DNA from 2 places in the Ensifer sp. ENS10 genome. Region 1 is predicted to be linked to the other one. Evidence: predicted binding sites of a transcription regulator. Region 1 holds the regulator's gene; the other holds the start of a gene.

What was found. Region 1 encodes PhoB, which activates phosphate uptake and scavenging genes when phosphate is short. Its sites were predicted from a motif close to TGTCATNNANCTGTCAT; they were not measured.
Region 2: IB265_RS00275 (DUF47 family protein) is a predicted target of PhoB. The motif match lies at 1,892-1,908, and genes of this name have one in related genera.

Annotation. Positions count from the first base shown of each region.
Region 1 is NZ_JACVAS010000001.1:462,930-466,366, reverse strand. It holds gene IB265_RS02310 (GcrA family cell cycle regulator) at 288-809, shown strand; gene phoB (phosphate regulon transcriptional regulator PhoB) at 878-1,561, opposite strand; gene phoU (phosphate signaling complex protein PhoU) at 1,820-2,533, opposite strand; gene pstB (phosphate ABC transporter ATP-binding protein PstB) at 2,584-3,399, opposite strand; gene pstA (phosphate ABC transporter permease PstA) at 3,413-3,437, opposite strand, start outside.
Region 2 is NZ_JACVAS010000001.1:51,649-55,085, reverse strand. It holds gene IB265_RS00285 (serine hydrolase) at 1-174, shown strand, start outside; gene IB265_RS00280 (inorganic phosphate transporter) at 220-1,224, opposite strand; gene IB265_RS00275 (DUF47 family protein) at 1,224-1,868, opposite strand; gene recF (DNA replication/repair protein RecF) at 2,176-3,300, shown strand; gene IB265_RS00265 (molybdopterin-synthase adenylyltransferase MoeB) at 3,403-3,437, shown strand, end outside.

The sequences.
Region 1 (3,437 bases):
GCAGTGCAACAGAGAAGCCCGTTTCCCGGCGGCGAAAAAATCGCCCGGAAGGGCTTGCAAAAATGCAACGCCAGCCGAGCAAGTTGGGGAAAACTACGAAATCGATTCGGCGTGAATCCCGGGACTCTTGCCACGGAGTCCGACGGTCAGTACGTTAACATTCAATTACTAGACGCATGCGGCGGACCTAGTCACCAAAAGAGTTATCGCGTTTGCAACCTCGGGATTCAACCGGGGTGCGGTGAGGGATTCTGCCATCCCCAACGCTGAGAACGGAGAGTGCAGAAATGAACTGGACTGACGAGCGGGTGGAGAAACTGAAGAAGCTTTGGTCCGAGGGCCTGAGCGCAAGCCAGATCGCGGCACAGCTCGGCGGCGTCAGCCGTAACGCTGTCATCGGCAAGGTTCATCGCCTGAGCCTTCCAGGCCGTGCCAAAGCCGGCGGCAGCACCACTGCGGCGGCCCGCCCGAAGCGGCCGACCTCGGCGCCGCGCGCTCCGAACTACGCCTCGCGCGTTTCGACCCGCACCGTTGCCCGTCCGTCCGGCGCCACCGTTCTCAAGGAAGAGATCGAAGTCGATCTCGTTGCCGAGCAGGATTTCAGCATCCAGACCGACGTGGTCGTGCCGATGTCGCGCCGCCTCGAGCTAACCCAGCTCACGGAACGCACCTGCAAGTGGCCGATCGGCGACCCGCTGAAGGAAGAGTTCCACTTCTGCGGCAACGATTCCCCGGAAGCTTCGCCCTATTGCAGCTTTCATGCGCGGCTTGCCTACCAGCCGTCCGCCGAGCGCCGTCGGATGCGCTAAGGATCCGCACAGGACCAAAACGAAAGGGGCCGATCGGCCCCTTTTTTATTGACTTCTGTTTGCCCTTCTCAGCTTTCGAGCGAGTAGCCGGCGCCGCGCACGGTGCGGATGACATCAGGCATGGTCGAGAAGTTCAGCGCCTTGCGCAGGCGGCCGACATGCACGTCGACGGTCCGCTCGTCGACATAGATGTCGTGGCCCCAGACGCCGTCCAGCAACTGCGAGCGCGAGAAGACACGGCCCGGAGAGGACATCAGGAACTCCAGCAGGCGGAACTCTGTCGGCCCCAGGCGAACTTCGCGGCTGCGGCGATGGACGCGATGGGTTTCCCGGTCGAGCTCGATGTCGCCGCAGCGCAGCAGCGTCGAGAGAACTTCGGGCTTCGCCCGGCGGAGCATCGCCTTGACGCGGGCCATCAGCTCCGGCGTGGAGAAGGGCTTGACCACATAGTCGTCGGCACCGGTCGCCAGACCGCGAACGCGCTCGCTTTCCTCGCCGCGCGCCGTCAGCATGATAATCGGCAGCCGCTCCGTCTCCGGGCGCTGGCGCAACCTACGGCAAAGCTCGATGCCGGAGACGCCAGGCAACATCCAGTCGAGGATCAGAAGGTCGGGCAGGCGTTCCTGTAGCCGGATCTCCGCCTCGTCACCCCTGAGGATCGTATCGACGTCGAAGCCTTCAGCTTCCAGATTGTAACGCAGCAGGACGCTCAGCGCCTCTTCGTCTTCGACCACGGCGATTTTTGGCAACATCAGGTAACGTCTCCTTACCGCGAGCGCCGCGCGGGTCCAGCGGACCGGCCGGCACTCAGACACTCTAAATCTGGAGCACATCCGCCGTTTTCAAAGGCGGGGCGAAAACCGCATGCTTCAGATACAGGAATTCGGGGCCGCGACCGAAGCCGCGACCGGATGATATTCATGGGGCATGCATTGCGAACGGCGCGTTTAACGCCAGAGCGGGATGAGGAAAAGTGTATGCGGTTGTCCCCCGCATCCCGCTCCAACCTTCTAGTCGTTGACCGAGCCCAACGTCGACGTGTTGTCATCCTTCGGGCGCTCGCCCTCCGGCTGGGCACCCGTCGCCATGTAATAGATCGTCTCGGCGATGTTGGTCGCGTGGTCGCCGATACGCTCGATGTTCTTGGCACAGAACAGAAGATGCGTGCAGGGCGTGATGTTGCGCGGATCTTCCATCATGTAGGTGAGCAACTCGCGGAACAGCGAGGTGTAGATCGCGTCGATCTCCTCGTCGCGCTCACGAATGCTGTTGGCCTTTTCCGGCGAACGCGACGCATAGACGTCGAGCACTTCCTTGAGCTGCACCAGAGCGAGCTCGGCGAGGTGCTCGAGACCGCGGGCGAGCTTGCGCGGGATGCCCGAACCGGCAACCGCGATCACGCGTTTGGCAGTGTTCTTGCCGAGGTCGCCGACACGCTCCAGGTCGGAGGCGATGCGGATCGACCCCATGATCTCGCGAAGGTCGGCGGCGACCGGCTGGCGCTTGGCGATCGTGACGATCGCCTTCTCGCCGATCTGACGCTCGGCATCATCGAGAACAGTGTCGTCCGAGATTACCTTTTGCGCCAGCGCCAGGTCGGAATTGACCAGAGCGCGGACGGATTCGGCGACCATCTGCTCGGCGAGACCGCCCATTTCCGAGATGCGGCGCGTCAGGTACTTCAGTTCTTCGTCATAGGCGGACATGATATGCATGGACATGATCGTCGATCCTTACGGGCGCTTTCCAGTGACTGTTGCAGCCGTGATTGGCCTCAGCCGAAGCGGCCCATGATGTAATCCTGGGTGCGCTGGTCATCCGGATTGGTGAACATCTTGTCGGTGTCGTTCTCCTCGACGAGATTGCCGAGGTGGAACATGGCGGTGCGCTGCGACACGCGGGCGGCCTGCTGCATCGAGTGGGTCACGATGACGATCGTGAAGTTCGTGCGCAGTTCATGGATGAGTTCCTCGACCTTGGCGGTCGCGATCGGGTCGAGTGCCGAGCAGGGCTCGTCCATGAGGATGACTTCCGGGCTGACGGCAACAGCGCGTGCGATGCAAAGGCGCTGCTGCTGACCACCGGAGAGGCCGGTGCCCGGCTCCTGCAGGCGGTCCTTCACCTCGTTCCACAAACCTGCCTTCTGCAGGCTGGTTTCGACGACCTCGTCAAAATCCGCCTTGGTGCGGGCAAGCCCGTGGATGCGCGGACCGTAGGCGACGTTGTCGTAGATCGACTTCGGGAACGGGTTCGGCTTCTGGAACACCATGCCGACGCGGGCGCGCAGCTCGACCACGTCAATGGTCGGGTCGTAGATGTCGTCCTCATCGAGCGTGATCTTGCCGGTGACGCGGCAGTTCTCGATGGTGTCGTTCATGCGGTTCAGCGTGCGCAGGAAGGTCGACTTGCCGCAGCCCGACGGACCGATCAGCGCCGTTACCGTGTTCTCGCGGATGTTGAGGTTGACGTCGAAAAGCGCCCGCTTCTCGCCGTAGTAGACCGACACATCCTTGCCGATCATCTTGAAGGGAACCGTGTTCATTTTCTGATCCAAGGCTTTCTCGACCGCTGCTTCTGACATGATGTTCATAGTAATTACCTCACTACCAACGGCGCTCAAAGCGACGT
Region 2 (3,437 bases), 410 kb from region 1:
TTTGCCCAGGCAACGGGACAGGATCGGATCGAAATCTTTCCGGAGGCCGAACACCGTTTCTTTGCGAAGCTTATCGATGCGCAGATCAGCTTCACCGTAACCGGCACCCGCGCCGGGAGCCTGACCTTGCATCAGGGCGGGCGGGACAGCCCCGCGCCTCGGATCGAGAAATGATGCACGTCTCCCACCGATTGAAGCGGGAGACGCTGTTCGCTTCGATCAGAAGATCAGATCGATCAGGAAATAGGCGAGCGCCGAAATCGCCGCCGCGGCCGGCATGGTGATGAACCAGGCAATCACGATATTGCCGGCAAGCCCCCAGCGGACCGCCGAGACGCGCCGCGCCGCACCGACGCCGATGATCGCACCGGTGATGGTGTGCGTCGTCGAGACGGGAATGCCGAGCCAGGTGGCGGCAAAGAGCGTGATCGCCCCGCCGGTTTCGGCGCAGAAGCCCTGCATAGGATTGAGCCTGGTAATCTTCGAGCCCATGGTGTGCACGATGCGCCAGCCGCCGAACAGCGTGCCGAGCGCGATTGCCGCCTGGCAGGTTATGACCACCCAGAAGGGCACGTAGAACTCCGAACCGAGATAGCCCTGCGAGAAGAGCAGAACGGCAATGATGCCCATGGTCTTCTGCGCGTCATTGCCGCCGTGGCCGAGCGAATAGAGCGACGCGGAAACGAACTGCATCACGCGGAAGGTGCGGTCGACGGCAAAGGGCGTCTGCCGCACGAAAATCCAGGAGACGATCAACACCAGGAGCAAGGCCAGGAAGAAGCCTATCGCCGGCGACATGAAGATGGCGCCGACGGTCTTGAGAAGACCGGTCCAGACGATGGAACTAAAGCCGGTGCTGGCAAGGCCGGCACCGACGAGGCCGCCGATCAGCGCATGCGACGAACTCGACGGAATGCCGAAGAGCCAGGTGACGATGTTCCAGACGATCGCCCCCATGAGGGCCGAAAAGATCACCAGCGGCGTGACGATGCCGGGATCGATGATGCCCTTGCCGAGCGTCTCGGCCACATGCAGGCCAAAGAACAGGAAGGCGATGAAGTTGAAAAAGGCTGCCCAGATGACCGCGTATTGCGGTCTCAGCACCCGCGTCGAGACGATTGTCGCGATCGAGTTGGCAGCGTCGTGCAAACCGTTCAGGAAGTCGAAGAACAGCGCGATGCCGATCAGCCCGACGAGCAACGGAAAGGCGAGCGTCGCATCCATCAGACGTTCTCGATCACGATGCCGCTGATTTCATTGGCGACGTCCTCGAAGCGATCGATCACCTTTTCGAGCTCGCCATAGATCTCACTGCCGATGATATAGGCCATCGGGTTGCTGGCGCCGTGACGGCGGAAGAGATCCTTGAGGCCGAGGTCGTGCAATTCGTCGGCACGCCCCTCGATGCGGGTAACTTCCTCGGCGATGGCGATAAGGCGATTGTGATTGGCGCCGATACGGTCGAGCAACGGAATGGCCTCGCCGATCAGATGCGCGGCCTGGACGATGATCGTCGCCATCTCGCGCATGCCCGGATCGAATGTCTTCTGCTCGTAGAGCCGGATCGTCTTGACCGTCTTGTGCATCATGTCGATGGCATCGTCCATCGACTGGATCAGGTCCTTGATGTCGCCGCGGTCGAAGGGCGTGATGAAGGACCGGCGCACCGCCAGGAGCACTTCGCCAGTAATATGATCCGCTTCATCCTCAAGCGCGACGATCCGGTCGCACTGTTTCTCCATGTCGTCGCCACCGGCAAGCAGCCTGTCGAGCGCTTCGGCGGCACCGACAACGGTGAGCGCGTGTTTTGCGAAAAGGTCGAAGAAGCGATCTTCGCGGGGAAGCAGTTTGCGGAACCAAGCCAGCATTACAAATATATCCATCCGTGGATTGTCATGAAACTGTCATATTTGACCGAGGCGCTCAAGAAAAGCACCTGATTCAAGGGGTTTGTCGCCTATCCCCTGCCGATATCGACCTATCCCAGGCGATATCGACGCGCTGGCCATTTCGTCTTGCCTTGGCCAACGCTTTCGTCCTACTGCATGTCTCCTTAAATCGACCTCGATTTAAGGACGAAGACATGCAGCAATTCAAAGTGCTACAGCGACCTTTGCGCGTCTGATATGACGCGCGGCGCTGTAGCTGGCGCCCAACGTCGAATCCGGTTTGCCCATGCCCCACAAGGTCTTTCTCAACCGCTTGAAGCTCACGGAGTTCCGCAACTATGCGGCTCTCTCGCTGGAGCTCGACCAGCGCCATGTGGTGCTGACGGGAGAGAACGGCGCCGGCAAGACCAATTTGATGGAAGCGGTTTCCTTCCTCTCGCCAGGACGAGGCTTGAGGCGCGCGGCTTACGCCGACGTCACCCGCGTCGGCGCGAGCGACGGGTTTTCCGTCTTTGCGGAGGTCGAGGGCATGGAGGGGCCGGTCGAAATCGGCACCGGCACCGCCGGGGTAACCGAGGGCCAATCCCGGCGGCTGCGGCTCAACGGAACTCCGGCATCAACCGTCGACGAACTGACGGATCACCTGCGCGTTCTCTGGCTGACGCCATCGATGGACGGGCTCTTCACCGGGCCTTCGGCCGACCGGCGGCGCTTCCTCGATCGGCTGGTGCTTTCGCTCGATCCTGAGCATGGCCGACGCGCCAGCGAATTCGATCGGGCGATGCGCAGCCGAAACCGGCTGCTCAGCGAGTTTCGCCCGGATCCGTCCTGGCTGACCGCAATTGAGCGAGAGATGGCCGGTCTCGGGGTTTCCATGGCGCTGGCAAGGCAGGAGATGCTCGGCCTCTTGACCGCGCTCGTCGAGCGGAACGTCGATGACAGCGTTTTTCCGTCCGCCCGCCTGGCGCTGTCCGGCTTTCTCGACGACGAGGGCCATCGCCCGGCCTATGATCTCGAAGAGCAATATCTGACAATGTTGCGCGACGGGCGGCCGCGCGACGCAGCGGCGGGCCGGACGCTCGATGGGCCGCACCGAAGCGACCTGCTGGTGCGTCATCGGGACAAGGACATGGAAGCCGCACGCTGCTCGACCGGCGAGCAGAAAGCGCTGCTCGTCGGACTGGTGCTGGCGCATGCGCGCCTCGTCGGCGACATGACTGGCCACGCGCCGATCATGTTGCTCGACGAGATCGCCGCGCATCTCGACGTCAACCGGCGTGCGGCGCTGTTCGACCTCGTCGATGGCCTCGGCGGCCAGGCCTTCATGACGGGAACGGACCAGGCGATGTTCGACGCACTTGGCGATCGCGGCCGCTTCCTGACCGTTTCGCACGGGAGCGTTACGGGATAAGCAAGAGCGGATGGGGAAAAGTGTGTGCGGTTTTCCGCCCGCATCCGCTCTCGCTTGAGAATCGATCGGCCACCCGGCCGAGCGGGATGAGGAGGATGTTGCATGACCGGTGAGAACAAGCTCGACCAATCGGAGAT